DNA from 2 places in the Psychrobacter sp. AOP7-B1-24 genome. Region 1 is predicted to be linked to the other one. Evidence: predicted binding sites of a transcription regulator. Region 1 holds the regulator's gene; the other holds the start of a gene.
What was found. The regulator PhoB, encoded in region 1, activates phosphate uptake and scavenging genes when phosphate is short. The targets are predictions, from matches to a motif close to TGTCATNAANCTGTCATAA.
Positions count from the first base shown of each region.

Region 1 (7,882 bases):
TTTTTATTAGAGTTAGATGCGCTAAAACGGGTCAATCGTCGTAGCTACGTGACGGGTACGACTCGTAAAGAGAACTCTGCTGAACATTCTTGGCATTTGGCCATGGCGTGCTGGTCAATCGCTGAGCAGTTTGAGTTGGATGTCAATCATGAGAAATTATTAAAACTCACATTGGTACATGATTTGGGTGAGATTGATGCGGGTGATACTTTTCTTTATGCCAGTACTCGTAGCACGGCACACGTGGAAGAGCGCGAAGGTATTGCTCGATTACAAGCGGAGCGTGGCAATGGTATTGCAGATTTATGCGAGGTTTGGGAAGAGCAAGAGACGGGCGATAGCAAAGAGACGCAGCTGCTAAAAGTGGTTGATCGCCTGTTGCCTTTTTTACTCAATCTAAATACTGAAGGAAAAACATGGATTGAGCTGGGTGTCACTCGCTCGCAAGTGAGTAATGCGCATAATTTTATCAAAGAGAGCTTTCCTAGTATTCATGATTGGCTGTCAAAAAATATTGAATATGCGACTCAGCAAGGGTGGTTAGTTGATTTGTAATTTTCAAGTAGTTCGAAATTAATAGTTTGGTTGCTTAAAGATTTTACAACTTACTTATTCTTTGTACGTGTTAGTGTACTAGGATATATATTCAATGAAAAAGAGATGGTTAAATGAGAATGTCTGTAACTTATAAAACACTATGCAAATCACTGATCTTAGTCAGTGCATTGGGTTTAGCGCAAATATCTCAAGCGACGACCTCCATCAGTAGTGGTGATAAATTGGCGAACGATGCCAAAAAGCAAATCGGTGTGACCACCAGTTATGATCCTGCTTATCGTAAATTAGAGTTTCCGCGTGGTGATGTACCGATAGAAACTGGCGTCTGTACCGATGTTGTCATTAGAGCTTATCGCCTGCAAAACATCGATCTACAGCAATTGGTCAATCATGATATGAAGTCCAACTGGTCAAGCTATCCAAAAAGCTGGGGACTAAAATCCACGGACAAAAACATCGACCATCGCCGTGTACCCAATCTTGAAGTGTTTTTTGAGCGTCATGGACAGAGCTTATCGATTACGGATAAAGACAGTTTCCAAGCAGGAGATATCGTGTCATGGCGTCTGCCGAATGGCAACTTACCACACATAGGTATTGTCTCAGACAAAATAGCTGATGATGGTACACCCCTTGTCATTCATAATATCGGGCGCGGTACGCAAGAAGAAAATATCTTATTCGCTTATCCGATTCATAAGCACTTTCGATACTAAGGTGCTTTCGATACTAAGGTGCTTTCGATATCTTTCAATACTGAAGCGCTTGCATTATGAGTCGTTACTCTTAATATCAGTATCAGAAAAAGCCAGCCAAAAGCCCAGTTAAACGTCATGATTTGCGTCTAACTGGGCTTTAGTTTTTGTGCGAAAGGACGGCCTTACTTGGTGTTGGTATTGCCCAATAACTGTCCCATTTGCACCACACTATTGGCTTTCATACTTTCTTGCCAGTCAGCTTTTGCGGCTTTTGGCAATACGACAATCGCCGTTGAACCTAAGTAAAAACGGCCCAGCTCATCACCTTTTTCAAAGCTCATGTCATGATCGGCTTCTTGAATGTCATCCGTACGGGCAATCTTACCTGTCGCTACCGTTTCGATACCTGCGACAATCATCGCTCCGACCATCACCACGGCTGCTTTGCCATATTTAGTATCAAACATGCAAACCAAGCGCTCATTACGCGCAAACAAGTCCGGAATATTCGCTGCAGTGGTCGTATTGACTGAAAATAGCGTCCCAGGGACGTAGCGTGTCTTGGTCAAAGTGCCATCGAACGGCATATGGACGCGGTGATAATTACTAGGTGCTAGATAAACGGTCGCAAAGCTACCATCAGCAAAATAATGGCCATCTTCGCTATCAGCGAGTAGCTGCCCGACATCATAATAGCGACCTTTGGCTTGGAGCAATTTATGGTCTTCAATCTGACCCAATTGAGAGATGATACCATCAGCAGGGCTGACAATGCCGTCAGCAGTCGTATCGATAGGGCGAGCATCGTCTTTTAGTTCACGAGTAAAAAAATCATTGAAACTCTCATAGGCATTAAAGCTCTGGCGCTCATACTCATCCAAACTGACATGGTAAGCTTTAGCAAAGCTACGGATAAATGCACGTTTGACATAGGGGTGGCGGCTTGCGGCTAGGCGCCCAGCGACTTTACTTAGCTGCTGCTGCGGGACAAGCTGTTGCAAGGTGGTGAATAAATTCATAATGAGGTTACCAAAGTAAAATAAAGTTCAATGTAATAATTAACGGGTAAGTGAATGGCTGCATTTTATCATGGACAGCATGTTATTGTATGAGCATAATCTGTAAGGAGTCCGTAAATGAAAGCGCTTATACAACGAGTGAAGGGTGCCAGTGTTACTATCGATGGATACTGTGTGGGTTCTATTGAACAAGGCGTGTTGGCTTATATTGGTTTGGGTCACGATGACACGCTACAAAGTGCACAGAGAATGGTCGATAAAATCCTGACGTATCGTATTTTTGAAAATGATGATGACCCTGCTAAATATGGTAAATTGGATAAAAATGTCCAACAAATCACTGGTGGATTATTACTGGTCTCACAATTTACTCTAATGGCAAAGACAGACAAGGGGCGCCGTCCTGACTTTGGCAATGCCATGGCTCCTGATGCCGCACGAGCATTGTTTGCACAACTGGTCGCTTATGCTGAGACACAGTATTCAAAAGTCGCTACTGGTCAGTTTGGCGCTGATATGCAAGTATCGAGCATCAATGATGGGCCGTTAAATTTCTTATTAGAAGTAAATTAAACGCTTGAATTCGATGTTAAGGGTAAGACATTTAAAACAAATGTCATTAAGCTGTCATAATTAATCCGTCTAATAGATAAAATCTGGCGAGCGACTAACGCCTTTGTTATAAGTTGAATTTTGTTATCTAACGCTGAGAATACCGTATGTATAATGAGCAAATTTTAATTGTTGAAGATGAGCCTGCGATTCGTGAAATGATTGTCATGACGTTAGAAATGGCTGGGTTTGATAGCTTACAGGCAGTTGACGTGTCAGAAGCGCATCAACAAGTGGTTGATCATAGACCTGCGCTTATTTTGCTAGATTGGATGCTCCCTGGCGACAAAAGTGGCGTTGATTTTTGCCGTATGCTAAAAAATGATGAGATATTGTCTGAAATCCCCGTTATTATGTTAACGGCCAAAAGCGAAGAAGATAGCAAAGTTCATGGCCTCGATGCGGGTGCTGATGACTATATGACCAAGCCATTTTCTACACGTGAGCTGATATCTAGAATAAAAGCGGTATTACGTCGCAGTAGTGCGCTGAGTAGTGATAAACCTATCGAAGTTGGAAAGCTAAGTTTAAACACCAAAAGCCAGCGCGTGACAGCTGCTGGCAAAGTCATCGAGGTTGGACCCACTGAGTATCGATTGCTGGCATTTTTTATGAGTCACCCAGAGCGTGCCTATACGCGGACACAGCTGCTAGATCAAGTATGGGGCGGCAATGTCTATATTGAAGACAGAACCGTTGATGTACACATTAAGCGTTTGCGCACATTATTGCGCCCGCATCAGTGTGATACGTTAATACAAACGGTGCGTGGCACAGGCTATCGATTTTCTAGCTTTATTGCACCAACTTAACCTATTACGAAAAGTGTGATAGTAATCGCGAGCTAACATCGTGAATAGTGGTAAGGATGACAAATGAGCAAGAGTATGCCAATAAATAATAATCAACAGGGTGCGGTAGATCCAGCTGCCCAGCAACAGGCTACAGAACAACTCAAAAAAATCAGCAGCGCCGTACAAGCCTTAGGTGATGCCGTTATATTGCTCAATGACAGTGATGGTTTAGAGTGGTGGAATCAGGCGGCAGAAGATTTACTGTTGCTACAACCAACGGATAAAAGTCAGAGTGTTTTTGACTTTATTCGTGCGCCTGAGTTTCGTCAATACTATCAGTCAGTACCGATACCGAACGATGGTGTTCATATAGAATCATGGCGAGATGCTAAGCGTTACCTAAAGTGCGAAATTACGTCGTTCGGTGATGAAAAGCTGCTCATTATTTACGACGTAACACGATTGCATAACTTAGAAGAAATGCGCCGCGATTTTGTTGGGAATGTCTCACATGAATTGCGTACACCGTTGACGGTGATGATGGGCTATCTAGAAAACTTCTCGCATCAGCCTGATATGCCGCCGCAGTGGCGACGTGGCTTTGAGCTGATGACCCAGCAGACGGCACGTATGAATAGAATTGTGAATGATCTACTGCTGCTATCTCGTATCGAAATAGAAGAAACGCATGAGTTCAATTATATTGATATGACCAAGCTACTGACACATGTGTATGATGATGCGCAAGCTTATAACCAAGCGTATGGTCATACCATTCATTTACAAATAGACACTTATGACGGGCTGCAAGGTTCAGAGATGTACTTAAATAGCGCCCTATCTAATTTAGTAATTAATGCTATCAAATATACGCCGAAAGGTGGTGATATATCCATCAGTTGGACGAAGACGTCAGAAGGCTGTAAGTTCGCTGTTGAGGATAATGGTATTGGTATTGCTCCTGAACATATCGCACGTTTAACAGAACGTTTTTATCGCATTGATAAAGGTCGTAGCCGTGCTACTGGTGGAACAGGGTTGGGCTTAGCAATTGTAAAACATGTGTTATACCAACATGAGGCCAACTTGCAAATTGATTCAGTAGAAGGGGTTGGCTCGACATTTAGCATGGTATTTCCAGCCACTTACGTTCGATCCGCACCCTAAACAGCCCTTACTCTTTTTGCAACAGTGGGTATGGGTTAACGGCACTACCGTTAATATAGATACCATAATGGAGATGGGGCGGTGTGCCTTTGGCATTGCCGCTATCGCCTACATAACCAATCGTATCGCCAACATTGACCCAGTCATCGGGGTCGATATCAGCATAGTCTTCTAAATGCGCATAGTAATGCCCTGCGCCGCCAGGCCCAACGACCACCACCACGAGACCGCCTAAATTATTCTCACCGACCTTACGGACGATGCCTTGCGTTGCCGACTGTATCGGAGTGCCGCGCGCTGCAAAAATATCAATGCCCTCATGCGAGCGACCTTGACTACGTGCTGCACCCCAAGTATCGGTTAGGTTTTGTCCTGGCAGTGGGCTCGGTAGGCTGTTTTCTGTAGGTAGCTCTTGTTGTAATAAGCTAAGTTGTTGCCATTTAGCGACCACGAACGACTGTGCCTGTTGACTAATACTGGGCAGCAGCTTATCAAAGACAAATAGTAGCGCGATTAACACAGCTGCCTTGATCAGTACGCTTAATACGCGACTGAAACAAGAAGGCGTTGGTGGCTGGTCTCGTTTATCTGCTAGCATTGATCTCTCTTAAATGTCTTGTGATATTTAACTTTTATTATAGAAGTCTTGTCACTTAAGGTCTGTATCGCATTGTTATTTATCATATTGTTATCTGTGGCTATTTATTAGGGCGTGTTGAACATTCACAAATAGTCTCTGTTAGTGCCATGGTCGAATGTTCAACACGCCCTAGTAATAAAGATATATAAACATCATATTTACGTGTTGATAAATGGTTGTTACCGCCCAATCATGTCAGCTATGTTAAGATAAAAGTGCGATCATAAAACAGCGTGGCGTTCTGAGGTTATACCTTGCGATAATGAAAACTGTATACATAAAAACAAGTTAAAATCCATGTGTTACCACTAAAGTGTGTTGAACACTCACCAATTATTTTTATAACTATAATCATTGATGTAACTATTAAGGAAGTTCTATGCAAATGAAAATTAACAACGATACTTATGAAGTCATTACTAGCCAAGATATTAGCAATATAGAAAAAGCAGTAGATAAATCAACGTTAACGATGCCGTTAGTAGCCGTATATTGCGGATCGCGTTTGGGTAATAGTGATGTCTATGAAAAAGCGGCACGTGAGCTGGGTTTGGCATTGGCAAGTAATGGCATGGGCTTGGTTTATGGTGGCGCTAGTATTGGGCTAATGGGTGCCGTTGCGGATGAAGTGATCAAAGGTGGCGCACAAGCTGTTGGCGTGATTCCAACTTTTATGCTGAAGCATGAAATTGCTCATGAGCAGCTGACCCGTCTTCATTTAACAGACACCATGCACACCCGTAAGACAGTCATGGCAGAATATGCCGATGCCTTTATTACCTTGCCGGGCGGCTTAGGTACATTAGAAGAAATTATGGAAATCGCCACGTGGCGACAGCTTTACCAACACGAAAAGCCAATGATTATTTTGAATATCAATGGTTTCTATGATCGTATGATTGAGCATTTGAAATACACCACTGAGCAAGGTTTTATGAAGCAACAAGATCTTAAGCGTTTGGTGGTTTGTAATACCATTGGTGAAGCCATCGATCTACTCAAGACAGTGGTCACCATAGATTCTGCCGTTGATACAGAAAAGATGGTTGGCAATTAACAGATAAGGTCTCTACTATTCACAGCCGTACTCTGATTTGCAATGAAAATAATGCGTTTTATAAGGTATTGAGCTCTATAAGATATTGATCTTATTTTTTATAAAGAAAGAGAGCATAGCTAATGGTTAGCTATGCTCTCTTTCTTTATGCAATTTTTGGGACAGGTTTTGATTCAGGTTATCATTACAGGCAGGCGATAATAGACCTTACAAATCATAAAAACCATTTATCATCGAGAAGCGATTAACGTTCAGTCAGACCTTAAGCTGATTCTGGAATACTATGATTGACACCAGCCATCGGTGATGGAAATCCACGTTGTTCAGCCAGTACATGGGCGACTTTATCAATCGCTGAGCTATCGTTTTGTGTCAAGTAAGGCCAATTATGAGTATAACGGTTTTGATTTTCTTTTGTGTCACGCTCAATCAAACCGAGCTCGACCAACTCATCGACAATTTGATCTGACGCAATTAAGGTTGATGACGCTTTGACATTTTCAGCACGGGCATAACGTATATTGGTGTACAGGCTTACATCGGCAACACGTAGCGTGTCGTCTTGCCCAGGTATCTGCTGCCCACCATATAGCGCATTACCGACCGTGCGAGCACTGTGAAATGTCGGTACGAATTCGGCGACATAGTCGATGGCTTGTTGACTACGCGCTTGTAGTGGTGCTTTGTCCCAGCCGTCTTCGATATAGTGTACGTATTGGTGTGGCAATTCAGGTTGCGCGCTGTCTTTGCTAGAGGCGACCAATCCGTCATCGAACAGCGTAATAAATTTACTCATGCCGTGTATTTGGAAGTAGCCACCTGGATAGGGTGTGAGCTGGGCCATACCCTCTGGTGTGCCGCGACTACCATAGACGATAATCTCTGGGATTTGTCCGCCAGTATTATCCCAATGCGTAATATAAGAAGATTTGAATTCAACCATGCGAGTTACTTTAACGCCGACCATATCATCGATTATACCAGTGCGAAAGCCACAAGCATTGATTAAGTAGTCAACTTCGATAGATGTGGTAGCAGAGTCACACTTCATGTTTGGTTTGTCATGAGGTGCTTGCTGATAGTCGATACGCCATTTGGTGACATGGTGGTCAGCATTTGAGCAGTTTTCACAGTCGACAGGCATGACTTGCTGTACTTGAGTATCAGTAAAGACATGGGCATGTTCATAACTTGCTAACGCCAATTGCGCAGAGGCAGCTAGGCGAAAGATATTCCAGCCATATTCTTGTACAACAATCAGCGGATATTTAACTTTATTAAGGTCTAGGTACTTAGCAACTGGTATCATCCACTCATCAACGGTAGTTGGTACAGCG
Region 1 is NZ_JBQSVL010000049.1:3,218-11,099, reverse strand. Features, by position in the region: gene ACT3QP_RS10230 (HD domain-containing protein) at 1-555, shown strand, start outside; gene ACT3QP_RS10225 (DUF1287 domain-containing protein) at 675-1,274, shown strand; gene asd (archaetidylserine decarboxylase) at 1,439-2,275, opposite strand; gene dtd (D-aminoacyl-tRNA deacylase) at 2,393-2,848, shown strand; gene phoB (phosphate regulon transcriptional regulator PhoB) at 2,995-3,699, shown strand; gene phoR (phosphate regulon sensor histidine kinase PhoR) at 3,763-4,848, shown strand; gene ACT3QP_RS10200 (M23 family metallopeptidase) at 4,856-5,446, opposite strand; gene ACT3QP_RS10195 (TIGR00730 family Rossman fold protein) at 5,868-6,545, shown strand; gene ACT3QP_RS10190 (FAD-dependent oxidoreductase) at 6,808-7,882, opposite strand, start outside.

Region 2 (7,882 bases), on a different contig from region 1:
TGACAAGCCAACGGCCAATTATCTGTGGGAAGATAAAAACATCGTACCATTTCTAAAAGTAGATAAAGGGCTGGCTGAGCAAATGAATGGCGTACAAGTCATGCGTCCGATGCCAGACCTAGATGTATTATTAGACAAGGCAAAAAACTATCCTGTGTTTGGCACTAAAATGCGCTCAGTAGTCTATGAGCCAAACGTCGATGGTATTGAGCTGGTGGTACAGCAGCAGTTTGATGTCGCAAAGCAAATTATCTCAAAAGGTTTGATGCCTATCGTCGAGCCAGAAGTGGATATCAATGGTGCACAAAAACATGAATGCGAAGTTATATTGAAAGCCAGTATTCTACAAAATCTGGATCGTTTGAATGACGAGCAGCAAGTCATGCTAAAGCTGACATTGCCTGAAGAGGCAGGATTTTACCAAGAGCTGATTGAGCATCCAAAAGTGTTAAAAGTCGTGGCCTTGTCAGGTGGTTATAGCCGTAGCGATGCCTGTGCTAAGCTGAAGCAAAACCCAGGTATGATAGCGAGCTTCTCGCGCGCCTTTACTGAGGGTTTGAGTAAGCAGCAAAGTGATGAAGCATTTTCTGCAACTATCAATAATTCGATCGAAGAGATCTATGAGGCGTCGAAGGTTTAAAGTTAAAGATTGAAATCGAATTCGTAATCCCAGTAAATACTATGTTTACTGGGATTTTTTTATAGTTTTCATTATTAATAAATAGTAGACTTTTATTTATTTTTAATAAGGCTGAGAAATATTGTGTTTCGATTTACTATCATAGGGTTGTTGTTACTAAGTTGGAGCGTTGCTAGCCAAGCTATTGAACCCGTCAGCTATTCAGGAACTTGGGCGAATGCTGCTTATTTCAATAAGAGTATTGATGTCATATCAGAGTCAGTCGACATTGATGTTATAGAAGACGCTAATAATTATACGGTAACCTATGAGCTATATAACAATCGTGAAGGTCTACAATTCCCATTAGTGCTTGAGGTGTTCGATGGTTTGGATAGTTTTGAGCAAAGTGATGATTTCAAAATCTCTATAGACGGTCAATCAGTGCCCGTTGAGGTACTTACCGAAGATGATACTGTGCTTGATACGGCTGACTTTTATTACTCATCTACAGATACAGATACAGATACAGATACAGATACAGATGCTCAAGCGTTTAGAGCAGAGTCCAAATATATCAACGTCAATTTATCACAAGGACTACACACCGTTATAGCTACTTATGATGCGCATCCACACTATTATGGTAGTGATTGGACGGCAAGACATACCTACTCATATAGCTTAAAGCCTATGCAGCAAAGTGATGTACAGAGCCAGCGATTTCAAGGCTCAACCATCACCCTAAATTTTGATGGTGATACGGATCATGTCACTGTCGATATCGATAATGAAGAAACGGCATTATCTGTGAATCAACCACTACATTTCAATGATAACCTTGCGAAAGAGATTGATTTTATTATTCAAAAACCACTGAATCCATTGGCTAAGGTATTAACGGCTGTCTCACCATTTGTCACTTTCATTGCGTTGTTCGCGCTAGGTATGCGGCATTTGCGCAGGATGCGTCGATGTGAAGAGTCTCAGCCTGAGGGTCTTTGGGTGGTCCTACTAACTGGTGGGTTCCTAATCCCTTTTCTGAGTTTGATTGCCTATTATGTTTTTCTATTAGTGACGGATATGGTGATTGGTAAAGGGGCAACGGGAGAGAGTCGAGCTTTATTTTCTATTTGGGTTTTGCCATTGGGTTATATTGTGTTGACACCTATCTATCTGGTGATTAGCTTTGTGGCTTTGATAGAGATTAAAAGGAATAATAAAAAAAAGCTTGAACCTAGTGACTAGGTCCAAGCTTCTTGAGTTAGCCAGTTTTTAGCAAATAGAGCATCATACCTCTGTATATAACTGACGTCCTTCGCTATTGTATTTCTCGGTCATCTCAGCCATACCTTTACTAACTTCATCAGCACTGGCTTCTCCAACTTGACGAACCAGCTCGGTATCTACTTCTTTGATTAAGTGACCTGCATCAGTTAAGTCACCGGTTTGTGGCGTGACTTTATTGGCAGCAGCTTTATCTAAACCTGCTGCATATTCACGCACATTTTGGGTGATTTTCATTGAGCAGAATTTTGGCCCACACATCGAGCAGAAGTGTGCTGACTTATGAGCGTCTTTTGGCAATGTTTCATCATGGAACTCACGCGCAGTATCAGGGTCGAGCGCCAGGTTGAACTGATCGTCCCAGCGGAATTCAAAACGCGCTTTAGACAGCGCATTGTCACGAGACTGTGCCCCTGGATGCCCTTTGGCTAAATCAGCGGCATGGGCCGCAATTTTATAAGTGATAATGCCGTCTTTGACATCCTTTTTATTGGGTAAACCCAAGTGCTCTTTTGGTGTGACGTAGCAGAGCATGGCAGTACCAAACCAGCCAATCATCGCCGCACCAATGGCGCTAGTAATATGGTCATAGCCGGGTGCGATGTCCGTGGTCAATGGCCCTAAAGTATAGAAAGGTGCATCCTCACAAATCTCAAGCTGCAAATCCATATTCTCTTTAATACGGTTCATGGCCACGTGACCTGGGCCTTCAATCATCACCTGTACATCATGCTTCCATGCGATTTTGGTTAGCTCGCCAAGGGTGCGCAGCTCGCCAAACTGTGCTTCATCATTGGCATCTTGCAAGCAGCCTGGACGCAAGCCATCACCCAAGCTAAAGGCCACATCGTACTGCTTCATGATTTCGCAAATGTCTTCAAAATGCGTGTATAAAAAGCTCTCTTGATGATGGGCGAGACACCACTGCGCCATGATAGAGCCACCACGCGAGACGATACCCGTTAAGCGATTAGCAGTGAGCGGTACATAGCGTAGTAGTACGCCTGCATGAATGGTGAAGTAATCGACGCCTTGTTCTGCTTGCTCAATTAGTGTATCGCGGAAGATTTCCCACGTGAGGTCTTCTGCCACGCCATCGACTTTTTCGAGCGCTTGATAAATCGGTACGGTGCCAATCGGTACTGGCGAGTTACGAATCAACCATTCACGGGTTTCGTGAATATGGTTGCCAGTTGACAGATCCATGATGTTATCCGCACCCCAACGCGTGGCCCACGTCATTTTAGACACTTCTTCATCGATAGAAGAGCCTAGCGCTGAGTTACCGATATTGGCATTAATTTTCACTAAGAAATTGCGTCCGATAATCATCGGCTCAGACTCTGGATGGTTGATGTTGTTTGGGATAATCGCGCGACCTGCTGCTACCTCGCTACGCACAAACTCAGGGGTAATAGCCGTAGGGGTATTGGCGCCAAAGTTCTCACCATCGTGTTGACGCATATCGGTCAGCTCATGCTGTTTTTGCGTTTCACGAATGGCGATATATTCCATTTCTGGGGTGATGATACCGCGACGCGCGTAGTACATTTGCGTGACGTTGCCAGCTTTGCCATCGATATTTTTGGCACGGCGCGGTTTGTCGATGTGAGCGAATCTAAGGTTCGCAGTAGTGATATCACGGGCACGCGCTTGTCCGTATGAGCTAGACAATCCGCTTAATTGTTCAGTATCACCACGTTCATTTATCCAGCCTTCACGCAGCTTTGGCAAACCTTTTGTCAAATCAATTTCGACGTTGGGATCGGTATAAACGCCAGAGGTGTCATAGACATAAAAGGGTGGATTTTGTTCCCAATCGGCTTCGTCGACACCTTGTATAGGAGTAGGGTCTAGGGTAATTTCGCGCATCGGTACTTGAATGTCAGGGCGAGAGCCTTCGATATAGACTTTGCGAGAGGCTGGAAGTATACGATGTAAGTCGCGAGCATCTTCTTCGAATCGAGCATCACTTGCTGTGCGGTGAGCTGGCGTTTTTAGCGCATCCGCTTTTTTATCAGCTTTACTGTGGGTCGTTTGAGCGGGCTCTGAAGCAAGAATAGTGTCATCAGCTGGGATGTGAGTCTGTGCTGCTTGTACATTAGAAGTCGTCATATGCTGTCCTAGCGTGTTGGTTTTAAATAAAAGCAACACCGCCAGTAGCTGCGGGGGTGGCATCTGTAATCTAGACAATTTCAGTTTATGAACATCAGCCAACGACCAAACAGTGTCGTCGCGGATGATGTCGATGTAACCTTGGACGCAACTTTATATCGATACTCACGACTTTAGTAACGTCAAACGTATACTAAAACAGTCATGATAATAAAAAGGCATTTCTGCACGTCCTTTGTCATACATAACAAAGTGCTTAAGACTTCCCTGCGTCGGTACTAACCGCATCAGGTTTGGCGGGTGATCTCTCAGCGAATGTATCAAGGCGACTGGTTTAATAAAGTAAGTTTAATAAATCAGGCCAATCATACACCGCACCCCGAGTCTGTCAGTGTTGTGAATCAATTGAATATTAACAAAATTCTGCTCAGACGGCTAATGATATTTAGGGGCAGGTATTATGCGATGTATTGGTATTGATAAAACTGAATAAGTTTTCTTTATTAATATGAGATATTAAGTTGTTGAAAAAATTAAGATTATCGTTTATTTATGGTTTGAATGCTGCTGATAAATATAGGTGTAATAAGGTTGTCATTTAACTGTCATTAAACTGTCATAAAAACTTGGCAAGATAACTCGCATATCACAAACAATGCTTTTTTGTATGTTGTTAAACTTTAGGAGTCTTAAATGCGTTATTCGTTATTAGCAGTAGCCGTTAGTTGTACCTTAGTACTTACGGCATGTAATCAATCAACTGAAACGACAGAGTCTGCTGCTGATAGTGCTGTCGCGACTGAGACAGCCACTACCCAAACAGCAGGGTCTTCATCTGCCACAGATTTTAAATCTGCTGAAAATATCGCAATGAATATTACTGGTGCTGGTGCTTCTTTTCCGCAGCCTATCTATGCTAAGTGGTCTTACGACTACAACGCTGCGACTGGTGGTCAAGTGAATTATCAGTCAATCGGCTCTTCTGGCGGTATCAAGCAAATCCAATCAAAAACAGTTGATTTTGGCGCTTCTGATGCACCTATGACACCTGAAGAGTTAGATAAAGCTGGTTTGATTCAGTTTCCAACGGTTATCGGTGGCGTCGTACCTATCGTAAATATTGATGGTGTTGAGCCTGGCCAATTGCAGTTAGACGGTGAGACTTTAGCAAATATCTATCTAGGTAAGATTAACAACTGGAATGACCCTGCGATTAAAGCGACGAACCCTGATCTAACGCTACCTGATGCTGCGATTACTACTGTATTCCGCTCAGACGGTTCAGGTACTACCTTCAACTTCACTGATTATCTAGCAAAAGTGTCAACAGACTGGAAAGACAGTGTCGGCGTTGATAAGACAGTGAAGTGGCCAACTTCTGCCACTGGTGCAGGCGGTAAAGGTAACGAAGGCGTATCAAGCTACGTCAATCGTATGAAAAACTCAATCGGCTATGTTGAGTATGCTTATGCCAAGCAAAACAATATGTCACATACAGCCCTACGAAATGCAGCAGGTAACTTCGTGCAACCTTCTGCAGAAACGTTTGCAGCAGCTGGTGATATCGATTGGTCACAACAAGAAGGCTTTTATAAAGTTATCACCAACTCTGAGACCGAGCAAGCATGGCCAATCGCCGCTGCGACTTTCATCTTAGTACATAAGCAACCAGAAAACCCTCAGCAAGTGGCTGGCGTATTGAACTTCTTTGATTGGGCTTATACCCAAGGTGATGATGATGCCATGGCACTAGATTACGTTCCTTTCTCTGATACAGCCGTTGCGTTATTCAAAGATAAATGGAATGAAGTGAAGGGCAGTGATGGACAGCCAGTTTATACAGCAGCCCAGTAACTGATTTCTGTTAAATATTATTTAGCGTTTTTGCAGTTACCCTCTCGAATAACTATTCTCCGGTAGTTATTTGAGAGGTTTTATCACAGTAAATTTGCTCCTAAGCTTGCTGTGATAAAGCCCAATAAAGATTTCTAATATTTTGACTCAACCCTATTCAATGCTGAGACACTTATGAATGATTTAAGGTCCCAACTGGCCAAACAAAAACGCTACGATTTTTTGTTTGTCAATGCAACCAAAGCTTTTGCCATTCTTGTCCTAATGTCTTTAGGTGGTATTTTAGTCTCATTGATAGTCGGTGCATGGCCGAGTATTCAAGAGTTTGGTTTGGGCTTTTATACCAGCAATAACTGGGATACAGTTGCCAACGAGTACGGTGCATTGGCGCCTATTTACGGCACATTGATCACATCTTTTATTGCCATTTTAATTGCGGTTCCCGTCAGTTTTGGTATTGCCATATTTTTGACTGAGATGTGTCCAAAATTCTTAAAAAAACCGCTCGGTATTGCGATTGAGTTATTAGCAGGTATTCCCTCTATCATTTATGGTATGTGGGGATTGTTTGTATTTGCTCCTTTCTTTGGCGACCATATTCAGCCATGGTTCATCGAACACATTGGTCCACTGCCTATCATTGGCAAGCTATTTACAGGTGCGCCAATGGGGCTAGGTATGTTCACAGCATCTCTAGTACTTGCCATCATGATCATTCCTTTTATCGCAGCCACTATGCGTGATGTCTTTTCGGTCGTGCCAGACCTGCTTAAAGAGTCAGCTTATGGAATGGGCGCGACCACTTGGGAAGTCATGTTCAAGATTATCCTTCCTTATACCAAAGCTGGTGTGGTTGGCGGTGTCATTTTAGGGTTAGGTCGCGCATTGGGCGAGACCATGGCAGTGACATTCCTTATCGGTAATGCCTTTAATATCAGTCCAAGCTTATTTACCTCTGGTGTCACGATTACGTCAGCCTTGGCAAATGAGTTTGCGGAAGCATCGAGTGAGTTACATTTAGCCTCCTTGCTACATTTAGGCCTAATCTTGTTTGTGATTACCTTTATCGTGCTATCACTCGCTAAACTCATGCTGATGCGCATGGATCATAAAGCAGGCAATCGCTAATTGTTTGACTGCCACAGTTCGATTAAATCAATAAGTGTCGATGGTTATTGGTATTGATAAAAATACGGGAAACACGTTTTATGCCTTCTAACAATGCTACCCACGCTACTAATGCAATCAGTGCGCCGTTACCACTCAATGGTTTCCAAGGACGTTATGACAAAAGTCTTTATAACAAGCGTCGCTGGGCTAATAAGCTAGGTCTAGGCTTTGCAATGACAGCGATGGTTTTTGGTTTGTTTTGGTTATTTTGGATTCTGCTGACACTTCTGGTGGAAGGTTTTCAGGGTATGGTGCAACTGCCGATATTTACGGCTGATACACCACCGCCAATGAGTGCAGGCGGGCTACGTAACGCCATCGTTGGTTCGGTGATGTTGGCATTTTCAGGGCTGTTTATCGGAGCGCCTATTGGTCTTATGACAGGTATTTATTTATCTGAGTTCTCGCAAGGCAGTATGCTTGGCAAGGTAACGCGCTTTTTAAATGATATTTTATTATCAGCACCGTCGATTGTTATTGGTCTATTTATTTATGCACTGATGGTAAAAGGTCAAAGTTTCTCTGGTTGGGCAGGTGCGTTAGCATTGGCGCTCATCGTTATTCCTGTGGTGGTACGTACGACTGAAAACATGCTCAATCTGGTTCCTAACAGTATTCGCGAAGCCGCTTATGCACTTGGCACGCCTAAATGGAAAATGGTTACGCAAGTGACAATCAAGGCGGCTAAAGCAGGATTGACTACAGGGGTTTTATTGGCCTTTGCCAGAATCACAGGTGAGACAGCGCCACTGCTATTTACCGCGCTAAATAACCAATATTTCAGTACCGACATGGGTCAGCCTATTGCCAATTTACCCAATACCATCTATCAGTTTG
Region 2 is NZ_JBQSVL010000001.1:97,689-105,570, reverse strand. Features, by position in the region: gene ACT3QP_RS00435 (fructose bisphosphate aldolase) at 1-640, shown strand, start outside; gene ACT3QP_RS00430 (hypothetical protein) at 764-1,867, shown strand; gene thiC (phosphomethylpyrimidine synthase ThiC) at 1,910-4,021, opposite strand; TPP riboswitch at 4,269-4,413, opposite strand; gene pstS (phosphate ABC transporter substrate-binding protein PstS) at 4,715-5,875, shown strand; gene pstC (phosphate ABC transporter permease subunit PstC) at 6,050-7,003, shown strand; gene pstA (phosphate ABC transporter permease PstA) at 7,084-7,882, shown strand, end outside.
Region 2: the regulator PhoB is predicted to act here: its motif matches at 4,625-4,643, upstream of pstS (phosphate ABC transporter substrate-binding protein PstS).